One region of the Methylobacterium sp. V23 genome, then DNA from elsewhere that is predicted to be linked to it. Evidence: riboswitches for the same ligand, from Rfam matches in the RefSeq annotation. Region 1 holds a riboswitch; the other holds the start of a gene.
The links. A riboswitch is a leader RNA that binds a small molecule or an ion and turns the genes downstream of it on or off. The one in region 1 is predicted to bind cobalamin.
Positions count from the first base shown of each region.

Region 2: another riboswitch for cobalamin. It lies ahead of CRT23_RS24820 (TonB-dependent siderophore receptor); the one in region 1 lies ahead of CRT23_RS18695 (TonB-dependent siderophore receptor).

Region 1 covers NZ_PDHT01000021.1:9,808-17,513, reverse strand. Annotated here, with positions in the region: partial or broken gene CRT23_RS18705 (FAD-dependent oxidoreductase) at 1-1,012, opposite strand, end outside; gene CRT23_RS18700 (PepSY domain-containing protein) at 1,170-2,585, opposite strand; gene CRT23_RS18695 (TonB-dependent siderophore receptor) at 2,585-4,741, opposite strand; cobalamin riboswitch at 5,163-5,364, opposite strand; gene CRT23_RS18690 (DUF2934 domain-containing protein) at 5,525-5,713, shown strand; gene CRT23_RS18685 (helix-turn-helix transcriptional regulator) at 5,752-6,075, opposite strand; gene CRT23_RS18680 (type I secretion system permease/ATPase) at 6,427-7,706, shown strand, end outside.
Region 2 covers NZ_PDHT01000045.1:3,941-11,646, reverse strand. Annotated here, with positions in the region: gene CRT23_RS24835 (PilZ domain-containing protein) at 1-13, opposite strand, end outside; gene CRT23_RS24825 (HD domain-containing phosphohydrolase) at 755-1,816, shown strand; cobalamin riboswitch at 2,281-2,491, shown strand; gene CRT23_RS24820 (TonB-dependent siderophore receptor) at 2,713-4,836, shown strand; gene CRT23_RS24815 (ABC transporter ATP-binding protein) at 4,836-5,579, shown strand; gene CRT23_RS24810 (DUF3526 domain-containing protein) at 5,576-6,970, shown strand; gene CRT23_RS24805 (ABC transporter permease subunit) at 6,967-7,706, shown strand, end outside.

The sequences.
Region 1 (7,706 bases):
CGATGAGCACGATGTCGGCCGGGAGGCGCCGTCCGTCCTCCGTCTCGACCGCCTCGACCCGACCGGTGCCGGTGATCGCGGCGACGGAGCCGGTCTCGAAGCCGACGCCGTTGCCCGCATGGTACCGCTTCAGCGCCGCGCCCACCCGCTCGCCGAAGCGCTTGGCGAAGGGGATGTCCTCGCGCGCCAGCACGGTGACGGCGAGCCCGCGCTTCCTCAGGAACGCGGCGGCCTCCAGGCCGATGAATCCGGCCCCGACGACGACGACCGATTGGGCCGCGCCCGCCGCCGCGCTCACGGCGATCGCGTCGTCGAGGCTGCGCAGGGTGAAGACCCCGTCGAGGTCCTGGCCGGGGAAGTCCGGCACCACCGCCCGGCTTCCCGTGGCGACCAGGATCGCGTCGGCCGTCAGGGTCCGGCCGTCCGCCAGGGTGACGCTGCGCTGGGCGGGATCGACGCGGCTGACCGCCGCGGTGACGCGCTCGACCCGGTTGGTCCGGTCGAAGTCGGGCTCGATCCGCACCTTGTCCGGCGGGGTCGGCTTGGCCAGGAACTGCTTCGAGAGCTTGGTCCGGTCGTAGGGCGGGTGCGCCTCGCGGCCCACCAGGGTGATCCGGCCGTCATAGCCCTCGCGGCGGAGGGTCTTGACGCAGGCGACGGCGGCCGCGCCCGAACCGACGACGAGCACCTGCGCCACGGGCGCGCCCGCGGTTTTCTCGGTTTTCTCGATCTGGACGGTCTCGGCCGGCTCCGGCGTCAGGGTCGCGACGGCGTCCGCCCCCTCGATCCGGACCGGGTAGCGCGTCAGGGCGTCGAGGGCCGGCGGCTCCTCCAGGCTGCCGTCGGCCAGGGCGAAGGCGGCCTTGTGCCAGGGGCAGTAGAGGCGTCCGCCGCAGATCTCGCCCTTGGCCAGCGGCGCGCCGAGATGCGGGCACTTGGCCTGGAACGCCCGCACGCCGGCGGCGTCGCGCACGAACAGCGCTGTCTCGTCGCCGGCCGCCCCCTCGGCCATGCCCCCCATCGGGATCGCGTCGAGGGCGAGGCGGATCTCGGTTGCGGACATGGCTGGCATCGCTCCTGGCACGCGCCGTCGCGCCCGGCCGGTCAAGTCGCCGGACCCGGTCCGGTTGCAGCGTGCGACATCGCGGGCCCGGCCTGCCGCGGGGCCCCTATCCGATCCCCGCCGTGCGGCGCAGGCGGCGCCAGCCCAGCACCACGCCCGAGAGGGCGATGCCCGCGCCGAGGCCGTTGAGGAGCCACATCACCGCGTCCCAGGCCGGCCGGGCCTGGAACAGGAAGGCGAAGTCCAGGCGGTGGGGCGCCTCGAACAGCCAGCGCTGGAGCCGGCCGCTGGCATCGAGGCGGTCGAGGAGCGCGCCGGTCTCGGGGTCGATGTGCAGCCAGGTCGCGGCCGGGTCGTCGAAGCGCACCCGCAGGACCGGCAGCGTCCGGGTGTCGTGGTGGGGATACCAGTAGGCATCGGGGGCCGTCAGGGTCTCGACCCCGGCGATGCGGGCCTCCGGCAGGGCGCGGGCGGCCGCTGCGCGCAGGGCCGCCTCCGGGGGCGCCGGCGCCACCAGCCGGCGGCCCTGCGCATCGGCGGCGATCCGCACCGGCCGGCCGTCGACCTGCGTGAACCGGACCTCGACGATCCCCGGCCGCGCCAGGCCGTCCAGGGCCTCGCGGCCGATCGGCGCCGGAGGGCCCGCATAGGCCTCCCCCATCGCCGCCGGGGGCGTGCGGGGCGAGAACCAGCGGTTCGGGTTCATGGAGAGCCAGCCGCTGGCGACGAAGCTCAGGAGGCTCAGGCCCCCGAGGGTGCCGAGGAGATGGTGCCAGCGGGCGAGCCCGCGATAGGGCGTCACCGCCCCGGAGGCGTAGGGCCGGCGCAGGCGCAGGCGCCAGATCCCCAGGACGAGGCCGCCGAGCACCCCGGCGGTGGCGAGGCCGGAGACCCACAGCACGGTGCCGCGCCAGAGCTCGGCCCGCGCGCGCAGGGGGGTCGGGTAGAACCAGTGCGGGATCGCCCCGAGCCAGTTCCACAGGCGCTCCCGGCGGGTGGTGTCGAGGACGACCGCGCCGGTGCGGGCCGAGACGTAGAGCTCGGTGCCGGCGGCGTCCCCGAGCGCCACCACGTGGAAGGGACGCACCGGGTCGTAGCGGTCGCGCACGGTCCACGGGTCCCGGCGCACCGCCCGCACGGTGGCGTCCGGCCCGAACGGGGCCCGGACCGCGGCGGCGTCGAGGGGGCCGAGGGCCTGCCCGGTCTCGGCCGAGACCGGGTGCCGGGCGCCCGCGCGGGTGGTGACCTGGTAGACCGGCGCCCCGGCCCGCATCGACAGGCTGAGGCCGCCGGGGGGCGCCGCGAGGCCGGCCCGGGCCAGGGCCTCGTCCGGGCCGAGGAGGACCCGGTCCCAGGCGATCGGCGCGAGGCGGGACAGGCGCTCGGCCTCGCTCAGGGCCGGAAAGGCCACGTAGAGCATCACCAGTCCCGACACCACCCAGGCGGCGAGGAACAGGCCCGTGGCGATGCCGAGCCAGCGGTGGCCGAGGATCAGCCAGCGCTTCAGGGATTTGAGCCGCATCAGAACCGGACGCTGTAGGCGACCTCGACGGAGCGCGGCCGGCCCAGCAGCCAGTTGGTGCCGACCCCGTTCACCGCGTTGCCGCTGATCGCGTAGATCGTGTCGAACAGGTTGTAGGCGCGCAGCGACAGGCGCGAATCCGGCGTGACCTGGTGGTCGAGCCCGGCATTGACCAGGGTGTAGGCCGGGCGCGGGGCCTGGTTGCCGAAGTCGCTGAAGGTCTCGCCCACGTGCTGCAGGCCGACCCGCGCCTCCCAGGCCGGGGCGAAGGCCCAATTGACCCAGAGGTTGCCGACCCGCTCCGGCACGTCGATGGGCTGGCGCCCGGCAAAGGACACCACCGTGCCGCCGACCGCCTGGTCGAAGCGGTCGTACTGGGCGTGCAGCAGCGCCAGGTTGGCGTCGATGCGCCAGGCCTCGGCGAGGTGCAGGCTCACCGCCGCCTCGACGCCGACGGAGGATTGCTGCCCGACCTGGGTCGCGCGCGTCGGCTGGCCCGGCACCGTCGAGATCAGGTTGTCCTTGACGATGCGGTAGCCGGCCAGGGTCCACTCGGCCCGGCCGCCGAAGGCGACGCCCTTGGCGCCGACCTCCGCCTGCTCACCGGTGGAGAGCCGGAAGGTGGCGAGACTCTGCGACAGCGAGATCAGGCTGCCCACCGGGTCGGTGGCGGTGGCGTACTGGGCATAGAGCGCCAGCAGCGGCGTCGGGTTGTAGACGGCGCCGAAGCGGTAGCTCAGGGCCCGGAAGTCGCGGTCGAAGCTGGCGCCGGTGACGAGATCGGTCCGGTGCAGGACGGGCGCGTCGTAGCGCACGCCCGCCAGCAGGGAGACCTGGTCGGAGAGGATCAGGCGGTTCTCGGCGAAGACCGAGGCCTGCGAGGTGCGGGTGGCGTAGGCCGGCCGGGCCCGGCCCTCGGCGGGGAACAGGCCGGGGTCGTAGGCGAAGGGATCGACGCTGGTGCGGGTGTCGAAGAAGAAGTTGTTGGTGTGCCGGAAGGCGATGTGATTGACGTCGAACCCGGCCAGGACCTCGTTGCGGAAGCCGAACAGGCTGCCGCGGACCGTGGCGTCGAGGCGGTTCCCGATCTGCTCCTGGCTGTGGTCGATCTCGAGGTAGTCGGAGCGGTCGATCCGCCCGGTGTCGCGGTTGAAGGCGTACTGCTCCACGTCCCGCCACTGGCGCCGGCTCTGGAGCCGGTAGGCGGTGTTGCGCACGGTAACGTCGGCGCTCGGCGTCCACTCGGTGCGCAGCTGCGTCCAGTTGTCGGTCCAGAGGACCTGGGCGTCGCGGACGTTGTAGTTGTTGAACCGGATGGATTCGAGGATGCGCCCGTTGACGAGGGGCGTGCCCCAGTAGCGGGTCGGCTCCTGGTAGCCGAAATCATGGCTCAGGGTGACGGCGAGGTCCGGCGTCGCCTGCAGGGTCAGGGCGCCCGAGACCGCGAGGTTGCGGAAGCGGCCGTCCGGCGCGATCCAGCCCTCGGCGCGGTTGCCGCTGATGTTGAGGCGATAGGCCAGGGCCTCGCCGATGGGGCCGCCGGAATCGAGGGCGAGCCGCGCGAGGCCGTCCGAGCCCAAGGCCGCGCGGGCCTCGTTCAGGGGCGTGAAGACCGGCTTCTTCGTCACCACGTTGACCACGCCGCCGATGGCGCCGTCGCCGTAGAGCACCGAGGCCGGGCCGCGCAGCACCTCGATGCGCTCGACGTTCCAGGTGTCGAACGGGAAGGTCACGGTGCCGGCGCCCACGAACAGGCGGGTGCCGTCGTAGAGCTGCTGGATCGAGTTCGGGCCGGCGAAGCCCCGGGCCGTGAAGGCGCCGTTGCCGTTGCCCGGCGCCGCCACCGTGGTGATGCCGGTGGCGTTCTGGGTGACGGCCTCCGCCACGGTGTTCTGGCCGCGCAGGCGGGTGGTCTCGCCCGCGATCACGTCGACGCTGGCGGGGGTCTCCAGGGGCGTCAGCCCGAGGCGGCTGGCGCTGCGGCCGACGCTGCGCAGGTTGAGGCCCTCGGCGGGCGGCGGGCCGCCCCGGCCGGAGCCCGAGACCTCCAGGGTCTCCAGGGTCACGGCCGGTGGAGCCTCCCGGGTCTGGACTTCCCGAGTCTGGACTTCCCGAGTCTGGATCTCCCGGGTCTCGGCCTCGGCGGCGATCGGCATCAGGCCGCCGAGCAGGGCCGCCAGGGGCAGGACGTGTCGCGGGGGCAAGCTCTGGCCTGGCCGCGACCCGCGCGGGTGCGCGGTTCGGGACGGGATGGGGGCGACGGGCATGGGACAACCAGGGATGGGCGCGGGCATCGGTCGGGGCCGACCTGCCGTCTTCGCTAGACTGAATGTTATAACATTACAATTGTGCGCGGGGACCCCAAGAAGGCTTGTCCGCGGCGCAGCCGGGTCCGGACCGCGCGGGGCGGCCGGAGGGAGCATGCGGGAGCGAGGCGCGCGGGCGAGGACGGGCATCGACGGGACGGCTGACGCGACGGGTCGCGCGAAGTGGCACGTCACCGCGAACGAGGCCGGCGCGGATGCCACGCGGCATCCACCCCGACACCCACCAGGACACCCCGCCCGATGCGTTTCGCGTGTGACCACGACTGACGGCAGGTCTCCTGGCTCGCGGGTCACCGCCCTCCCATCGTCTTCCCAGGTCCGAGAACCCAGTGACGTGCTGATGAGGAGCTCGCCGCTTACAGTTGCGGGGGCAGCCGCGGCCTCGGGCGCTCGCCCTCACCGCGTTCCCTTTTGATCCTCGATCCTGAGGAACCGTCACGGGTAAGCTAGGCCGTTTCCGGGGCCGCCGTCAAACCCTCCGGGATCCGTCAGGAGCCCTCCGGAGGGGCGGCCGCGCGCCGATCGGGGGACAAATCCCGCGGTGGAGCGTTGGCCCAGCAGGGAGAACCGAGCTGTGACGCTGTGAGCGAGACTGAAGGAGTAGAGCGCACGATGTCCGAGGATGGGATCACGTTCGAGCGGATTCGCGAGCGCGCCCATGAGATCTGGGAGCGCAATCATCGTCCCGAGGGGTTCGAGGTCGAGTTCTGGCTGATGGCCGAGCGGGAGCTGCGGGCCGAGCGTGCCCGCAACGCCCCGAAGCCGGCCGCGCCGGCGCAGGAGGACGCCGCGCGTTCCTGACATCTTGGCGCCGGGCGCAGGCGCGGGGGCGGGTCGCCTCAGCCGTCGGCGGGCGGCGCCGGTTCCGCGTCCGCGAACAGGATCTCGTGGGTGAGCGGATCGTAGAAGCGCATCAGGTCCCGGACGAGGTCCCTGGCGGGGACCTCGAGGGCGGCTGCCCAGGCGCGGTAGCGATCCGGCGGGATGCGTCCGCGTCCGGTCTCGAGCTGCGAGATGAAGGTGTAGTACTCGGCCCCGACCAGGGCGGCGAGCTGGCGCTGGGACAGGCCGCGTGCCTCGCGCAGGTTCTTCAGGAAGCGGCCGCCCTCCCGGCGCAGTTCCAGCACCCCCTCCGAATCCAGCCGTTGGTGGTGAGCGTACACGCGGGGCATCCCTCCTCGGGCCGTGATGGTTAGGGCACAATCAATTTGTACAGTAAATACCATATAGAGCAGGACCCGGGAGACTGTCCAGACGGCGCGAACCCGGCCGGTTTCCGCAGGGCGCCTCGCTCATGACGTCGAGGCCATTACGCCGAGGCTAAGACGGCGCGGTGACGCCGCCGCGCTCGGGCCGCGCCGTTCGACGCCCGTGATCCGGCGGGGCCGGTGGCAAGTTTGTTGGAAACAGTCCAGACTGCGCTATCATCCGTGGATGAAGAATTCAGGCATGGGATTGCCTGGGACGTTCGGATCTGGCGTCGCCGGCGCCCGCACAGGGATGAAGAGTTCAGCATGAGCACGCAGGCGACGCGGTCGGTGTTGAGCGACGGCTTGCGTGCGATGCGGCCCGTACTGGCGACGGCGGTCGCCTTCGGCTTCTTCATCAACCTGCTGCTCTTCGTCAGCCCGCTCTACATGCTGCAGATCTATGATCGCGTCCTGCCGAGCCGGAACGAGACCACGCTCATGGGCATCACCCTGATCGCGGTCTTCGGGCTCGGCGTCTACGCCGCGCTGGAGATGCTGCGGTCGCGGCTTCTCGTGCGCGGCGGCCTGATCTTCGACCGGCGCGTGACCGACCCGATCTTCGATGCCGCGCATCGCGGGGCGCTGCTGCGGCCCGGCGCCCAGCACGACACCGTGCTGCGGGACGTGGACATCCTGCGCGAGTTCCTGACCGGCAGCGGCATTCTGGCCTTCTGCGACCTGCCCTGGGCTCCGATCTTCCTGGTGGCCTGCTTCCTCCTGCATCCCTGGTTCGGCGCGATGGCGCTGGTCGGCGGCGGGCTCATCCTGGGGCTGACGCTGCTCAACGAGGTGGCGACGCGGCACGCCCTCGAATCGGCCAGCCGCGTCTCCCGGCTCGCCGGGCAGCAGGCCGGGGCGAGCTTCCGCAACGGGGAGGTGCTGCGGGCGATGGGCATGCTGGGGGCCATGCGGGCCCTCTGGCGCGGCCGCCACGACGAGGTGCTGCTGCTCCAGGCGCGGGCGAGCGACCGGGCCGGCCTCATCGTCGCGGCCACGAAGTTCGTGCGCCTGCTCCTCCAGCTCCTCGTCCTCGGTGTCGGCGCCTACCTCGCCATCCACCGAGAGATCACCGGCGGCGCGATGATCGCGGCCTCGATCATCATCGGCCGGGCGCTGGGGCCGATCGAGGCGGTGGTGGGCAACTGGAAGGGCTTCACGGCGGCCCGCGCGAGCCATCGCCGCCTCGCCGAACTCCTCGCCGTGGCGGGGCCGGAGCCGGCGCGGGTGACCCTGCCCCGCCCGCGCGGGCTGATCGAGGCCGAGGCCCTGTCCGTGGCGGCCCCCGGCGCGTCCCGGGCGATCCTGCAGGGCGTCGGCTTCCGGATCGAGCCCGGACAGCTCGTGGGCATCATCGGGCCGAGTGCCGCCGGCAAGTCGACCCTGGTCCGGGCAATGACCGGGATCTGGCCGCTGACCGGCGGTAGCCTGCGCATCGACGGCGCGGAGCTGCGCCACTGGGATCCGCAGGACCTCGGCCGGCACGTCGGCTACCTGCCGCAGGACGTGGAGCTGTTCGACGGGACGGTGGCGCAGAACATCGCGCG
Region 2 (7,706 bases), on a different contig from region 1:
CATCATCGTACATGTAAAGGCCACCGCCGCAGATATGCGGAATTCTGGTTTCCCACGATCATGTTAATGACTTAAGCAGGAACTTAGGCAGTCATTCCTCCAGCTGCTCACAACGCCGTGAGCGGTTTGAGCTTTGCTCGTAGCACTTAATGCTTTTTAATAACCTATCCTAAATTCCATATGATACCCGCGGCATGACTGAATCGCCCATTAACACCTATCCGTACACTCTCCAGGTCGAGCCGAACCCAAGACGCGAAGGGATCTGGCAATGGGCTATCCGAAAGCACGGTAAGCTAATCCAGCGCTCGGATCGCGATCATCCGTCCGAAGCACGGGCTAGGGCACAGGGCTTGAGCCAGATCGAGCGGATACTCCACGGCGGAGACGATGGGCACTTCTAAGACTCAGCTCACGTCATGATGCACCGGACACGTATCGCCACAGTACCAGGAATTCGACCGGATACCCGACAGATCTTTCAGGTTGCTATCCACCCCTTGCAGACCCTCGGAAGGTCCGCTTCAGGGCAGCTGGGCGGAAATGGGCGAGAACCGAGTCCACCGCGACGGGTGCTCGCGTCTCTCAAGCACACTGAACCGCGGCTACAGAAGCCTTGAGGTTTTCTGGGGAGAGGCCTGCCCCGTTCAGGCTTTTACAACGCGTCAGTCCCATCCTGACGCCGTTCGTCACGTTGGTGTCGCCAGAACGCCCGGACGGACAGGGGGCCACTCAAGGCCTGGAAGACTGCTCGATGCTGGCTCTCGTCCTCGACGACGCAGAGATGAACAACCTGCTGGTGGTCGCCGCGATACGGCCCATCCTGGGATGCCAGCCGCACGACTTCACCGTGCCGGCTGAGGCCCTTGCCTTCGCCCGGGCGCATGCCTCGGAGATCGGGGTCGTGATCACCGACTACGACATGCCCGGCATGAACGGCGTCGAGTTCATCCGAGCGGTCCGGGCCATTCCCAAGCTTGCGAACGTTCCCACCGTGATGGTCACGAGCCATGACCAGCGCAGCCTCCGACGCGAGGCGCTGGAGGCCGGCGCAACTGACTTCCTGGCCAAGCCGGCCGACCCGGTCGAGGTCCGCGCCAGGGTCACGAACTTGCTCGCGCTATCGCAAGCGCACAGGGCCATGCGGGACCACGCCGCACTGCTCGCCCGGGAGGTCGCAGCCGCCGTCGCCCTGGTCGAGGAGCGTGAACGCGAGATCGTGTCCACGCTGATGCGAGCGGCCGAGAACCGGGATGCAGATACGGGAGACCACATCGCCCGTGTCTCGGCCTACACGGGCCTGATCGCGGAGGCCCTTGGCCTAGGCCCCGCGGAGCGTCGCCTGATGAGCTTGGCGGCGACCATGCACGATGTCGGCAAGATTGCCGTTCCGGATGCCATCCTGCTCAAGCCGGGTCCGCTCACGCCCGAGGAACGCTGCGAGATGGAGCGCCATGCCGAGCGCGGTCAGCGCATCCTGGGCGGGAGCGCCTCGGAGGTCATGCGCCTGGCTGCCGACATCGCGGTCAGCCACCACGAGCGTTGGGACGGGACCGGCTATCCTAATCGTCTCAAGGGCGAAGCCATACCGCTGGCGGGGCGGGTGGTGGCCGTAGCCGACGTCTTCGATGCGCTCATCACCGAGAGACCCTACAAGCAGGCATGGTCGCTGGAACGCGCCCGTCGCTACCTAATCGAGAATGCGGGAGCCCACTTCGATCCACGCGTCATCAATGCCTTCCTCGACCGCTGGTCCCAGGTGGAGGGCGCCTTGTCCCCGACGAGGCTCCGAGACAGTGACGTCGCAGCAGCATGAAAGGGCTGGGTGGTCGGCGAGTGAGGGGCCGCGTCGGGCAAGGCTACACACAACCGGATTGGATCGGAGGCGTAACGTCCGTTTCCGCATTAGAGCCACGGTCCGGTTGGCACCCTTCTCTGACTCTGCCGCAAGCAGCCGAGAATGTCAGGAAAACGATCGGATACCCGACATTCGGCTGGTTAGGACGAATGTCTGAGTTGGGTGGAATGCGGTCCGGCTGCTTTCGATCGGAAGACGTCCTTAAGCGGCCTATCGTGAAGGCCATCGGGCATCGGCTAGTTGCACCACCAGGCACAGGCTGCCTAACCTCTCACCTCAGATGGACCAGAGCCTCCGCTTCTGAACACCGCAGACAGTCTCAAATCATTTGACGGCGCACAACCATCCAGAACCATGCCGATGCAATGTTACAATGTTGCGGAAAATGGCGTCCCCTCGATTGACTATGCGGCGGCGCCCAGCGAATGTCTGACCGTCAAGGTTCCTGCGGGTCGTCGGCTCGCGGGCTAAGAGGGAATTCGGGGTGCTCGCAAGAGTGCTTCCGAAGCTGCCCCCGCAACTGTCAGCGGCGAGCCCTTTCCGTTCATGGTCACTGGTGCGTCGCACCGGGAAGGCTGAGGCGAGGGTAACGACCCGCGAGCCAGGAGACCTGCCTTGCACCACGATACGTCTCTCGGGCGGGGTGTCCCGGCGGAGCGCATGAGCGGGCTCGGCTGCTGACGCGGCCGATCCCGTGAGGGCACCCGCTCGGCCGTCGCTCGACAACCTTGAGCGCACCGGTGCCCCTTCGTCCCAACCTGCCGACCTCGAAGGCCCCGATCGTGAGCCTGCCCGTTCCGGCGAAGCGTCGTCGGACGTCGGGGCATCGAGGATCGCACTACGCGCTCACCGCAATCCTCTCGGCAGCTGCGCCTTCCTTGGAGGCGCGGGCGCAGGAGGCCATCACGCTGGAGGAGCTCTCCGTGGAAGGGGCTGGCGGAGGTGCCCCGGCCGTCGCTGGTGCTGGTCCCAACCCGGGGATCGGCCTGATCGGTCCGACCCCGGGTTACCGGGCCGACCGGGCGGTGAGCAGCACGAAGACCGACACCCCTCAGCGCGACGTGCCCCAGATCGTCACCGTCGCACCGCGGGAGGTCATCACGGACCTGGCCGCCACCCGGGTAGACCGCGTCTTCAACTACACGCCCGGCGTGGCCCAGCAGAACAATTTCGGCGGCCTGACGGTGTTCAGCTACGCCATCCGCGGCACGACCACCTCGGAACTCTACCGCAACGGCTTCCCGATCAACCGGGGCTCGCCGCCGCCGCCCGACACCCAGAACGTCGAGCGGATCGAGGTCCTGAAGGGTCCCGGCGGCGGCCTGTTCGGGCGCAGCGACCCCGGCGGCCTCGTCAACTTCGTCACCAAGCAGCCGACCGCCGAGCGCTTCGTCGAGATGGGCGGCCTGTGGGGCTCGTTCGAGCAGTTCCGCGGCACGGTGGATGCCGGCGGCGCTTTGAACGAGGACGGCGCGCTCCTCTACCGCTTCAACTTCGCGGGCGGCCGCCAGGGCAGCTTCCGCGATTTTGTCGACAGCGACCGGCTCCTCGTGGCGCCGGTGGTGAGCTGGCAGGTCACGCCGGACACCAAGGTCACCGTCGAGACCGAGTTCCTGCGCAACCGCGTCGTCGTCGACCGCGGTGTGATCGCGATCAACCGGCAGCTCGGCTTCCTGCCAATCTCCCGCTTTCTCGGCGAGCCGGGGCAGAGCACCTATCAGAGCTCGGACACGATGCAGGTGCGTGTCGAGCATCGCTTCAACGCCGACTGGCAGATGCGGCTTGCCACCCACTTCAACACCGGCTCGCTGGTCGGGGAATCGGCAGAGGTCCGTGGCTTGGCAGCCGATAACCGCACCGTCCTGCGCGACCGGAACTTTCGCGATTACCGCTGGGATACCGCCATCGGCCAGGCCGAGGTGGTGGGGCGCTTCGCCACCGGCGATCTCGGTCATACCCTGCTTCTCGGCTTCGAGCGCGAGAGCACCGACAGCCGCGTGGTCTACGACCGCTCGAACTTCCGCGAGAGCCCCTACAGGCTCGACATCTACGACCCGCGCTACGGCCAGGCGCTGCCGCCGCTGACTATACGGCGCAACAACCTGGAGCGGGTCACCAACACCGCCCTCTACGCGCAGGACCAGATCGCGCTGAGCCCTGAGTGGAAGGCCCTGCTCGGCGTACGCTTCGACTTCTTCGAGCAGTCCTTCCGCGAGAGGACGAACTCAACCCAGTCGGAGCAATCGCGGGTGGCGGCCACTCCGCGCGCCGGCCTCGTCTACCAGCCCCTGCCGGAGCTTTCGCTCTACACCAATGTCGGCACCAGCTTTCGGCCCAATATCGGCATCGACTCGTTTGCAGTGGCACGCTCGGCCCCATTCGAGCCCGAGACCGGGATCGGCTACGAGGTCGGCGCCAAGCTGGATGTCTTCGGCGGCGCGCTCGGCCTGACGGCAGCAGCCTTCCGCATCGAGCGCGAGAACGTGCTGACGGCTGACCCCAACAACAGCGGGTTCTCGCTGGCGGCGGGGGGTGTGCGCAGCCAGGGCTTCGAGTTGACGGCCGCCGGCCAGATCACTCCCGAGATCAAGGTCCTGGCGGGCTACGTCTACGCCGACGCAGTGGTGACCAAGGACAACGTGCTCCCCGTGGGCGCCCCGCTCATCAACATCCCGCGTCACTCGGGCAGCCTGCTCGCCGTGCACGAGGTGCAGGCGGGCCCCTGGAAGGGCCTCGGCCTCGGCGGCGGCGTGCGCGGCGTCGGCGAGCGCGCCGGTGACGCGTCCGGTTCAGGCTTTGTCCTGCCGGCCTACATCGCCGTCGATGCCCTGGCCTATTACCGCTACGAGAACATACGCTTCGGCCTCAACGTCGAGAACATCTTCGACGCGACCTATTACGAGAGCTCGAACAGCGTGTTTCGGGTCTATCCCGGTGCGCCCCGGCGCTTCACCGGTACGATCTCGGTGCGCTTCTGATGGCTGGGGTCACGACCCATGCGGGCAACGTCGTCCTGGAGATCCAAGGGGCGGGCAAGCGCTTCGGCGAACGCCAGGCCCTCGACGGCCTCGACCTGTCGCTCCACCCCAGCGAGGTCTTCGCCCTGCTCGGGCCGAACGGGGCCGGCAAGACCACCACGGTCAACCTGATCCTCGGCTTCCTGAAGGCGGATGCCGGCACGGTCCGGGTCTGCGGTGTCGATGCCGGCGCCGACCCGGTCGGTGCCCGCCGACACGTGGCCTACATCCCCGAGCAGGTGGCGCTGTATCCCGGCCTCTCCGGCGTGGAGAACCTGCGCTACTTCACGACCTTGGCCGGTCTCAACCTGAGCAAGGGGACCGCCCGAACGCTCCTGGCCGAGGCCGGTCTCGCCGAGACTGCCTACGAGCGTCCCGCCGACTCCTATTCCAAGGGCATGCGCCAGAAGGTCGGCATCGCGGTGGCACTCGCGAGCCGTGCCCGGCTCCTCCTCCTTGACGAACCGACCTCAGGCCTTGATCCAAGCGCGGCCGCGGACTTCTCCACCACGGTCCGGGCAGCAGCTGAGCGCGGCACCGCCATCCTGATGGCGACCCACGATCTCTACCGCGTGCGTGAGATGGCCGGGCGCGTAGGCGTGCTGAGCCGGGGCCGGATCGTCGAGGAGATCGACCCCAGGACCCTCGACCATGTCGGCCTGGAGCGGCTCTACATCGAGCGGCTGGCGGGGAGCGCGGCGTGAGGCAGCTCGCGGCCGAACTCGCGCGCACCGCCCGCGATGCGCGCCTTCGCTGGATCGGTGGCGTCCTCGTCCTGCTCCTCACGGTCGCGGGCCTCGGCGCCTGGCGGGACGCCACGCGCTATGCCGGCGAGGTCGCCCAGGTCGCCGCCGCCGAGCGCGCGCGCTGGCTCGGCCAGGATGCCAAGAACCCGCACGCAGCAGACCATTTCGGGCTATGGGTGTTCCGTCCCTCCGCACCGCTTGCCGTGCTCGATCCCGGAACCGAGCCGTATACGGGCCGGATGGTGCGGGTCGAGGCCCACGTCTTCAATGACGCGGTCTACCGCGCCATCCAGGATGCCGGACCGCTTTCCCGTTCCGGCCTCGGCAGCGTGGCCGACATTGTCCAGCTCGTGGTGCCGCTCGCCGCCATCCTGCTCGGCTTCCCCGCCTTCGCGGCTGACCGCGAGCGTGGCACGCTACGTCTCGCGTTGGGGAATGGCGTTCCGCCGGGTCGGCTCTTCGCGGGTCGATTCGGCGCGCTCCTCGCCGCGCTCGCCCTCGTGGCGGGTCTTCCCATACTCGGGATCGGCACCTTCGCGTTGGTGGGCCAGGATGGTGTGGACTGGCAGTCCTTTCCAAGGCTCCTGACCTGGGTCGCGGCACAGCTTGCCTATGCCACCGTGTTCCTGCTGCTCGCGATGCTGGTCTCGCTCGTCGCCCGCACGGCTCGGTGGGCGCTCGCCGCTTCGCTCGCCGCATGGGTCCTCCTCTGCGTCGCGGCACCGCGTTTCGCGGTCGTCGCTGTCGACGCCGCCGCGCCTGCCCTGTCCTACCGGGAGGTCCGAGCCAGGATCGAGTCCGGGTTCCGGGCCCATCGGACCGCCGAGGCGAACGATGTCCGTACGCGCGAGGTGCTGGCCCGCTATGGCGTGAGCGACCCCGACGAACTGCCCGTGGATCTGCGCGGCCTGATGATGTCCGAGAACGAAAGCCACAACTTCGCGGTCTACGACCGCGAGCTCGGTGCTTTCTTCGACAGCCTCGCGACCCAGGACAAGGCCTTGGCCTGGGCCGGCCTCCTGTCGCCGCGGGTCGCCCTGCAGGCCCTCTCGCAGACGCTGGCGGGCACCGATTTCGGTCAGCACGCCCGCTTCGTCTGGGCGGCGGAAGCCTATCGGCGTGGAATCTCCGAACGCATGAACGCCGAGATCCGCGAACATCCCCAGCGCGGTGGGACCACGCTCGTCGCCGGTCCGGATCTGTGGAGGGCGATCCCCCCGTTCGTCCACCAACCTTTGCCGTTCGGGGGCGCGCTGGCGGACGCACGCGTTCCGGCACTCGTCCTCGCCCTTTGGCTCGGTCTGCTTGGCGCCCTGTGCCGGCCCCTGGTCCGGAGACTGAAGCCGTGACGACCGTACGGTTCCCTGTCCTTCTCGGTGCCGAGTTGCGCCTGATCCTGCGCGAGCGCCTGACTTGGGCGATCCTCGCCGCCCTCCTCGTGGCGCTCTGCCTGGCGGCGTGGACGGGTGCCGGGCGCGTCGCCGCGGAGCAGGCCGCCCTTGCGCAGGCCGCCGCCTACACCGGCCGGGTCGTGCGGGAGGCCAAGGCCGCCCATGAGCAATACGGCAAGCCCTCTTCGATCAAGGTGAACTACTGGCAGGACCCCACCGACGCTTTCGGCTACATGACCTACTTCATGGCCGCCTACGCAGTGAAGCCACCGACGCCGCTGACCGTGTTGGCGGCCGGTCAGTCCGACGTGCAGCCCGCGATCATGCAGGCCAGCTTCGGCTTCAGCACGGTCTTCGACGACACCGCCTACGAGCCGGGCTCGACGGCCCGGCTCAGGCTCGGCCCGTTCGATCTCGCCTTCGTGCTGATCTACCTCGTGCCGCTCGCGGTCATCGCGCTCGCCGGCACGCGGCTCTCCTCCGAGCACGACAGCGGCATCCTGCGCATGATCGCCTCGCAGCCTGTCGGGCCGCGTCGCGTGGCGAGCGCGAAGTTCGGGGCCGTCGGGCTGGTCGCTATCGCAGCCGTGCTCGGCGGAACGGTATTGGCGCTCCTCGTCTCGGGGGGCCTCGGACCGCTCGCCGGCTGGGAGGTCACGCTGACCCTGCTCGCGGCGGCGCTGGCCACCTACGT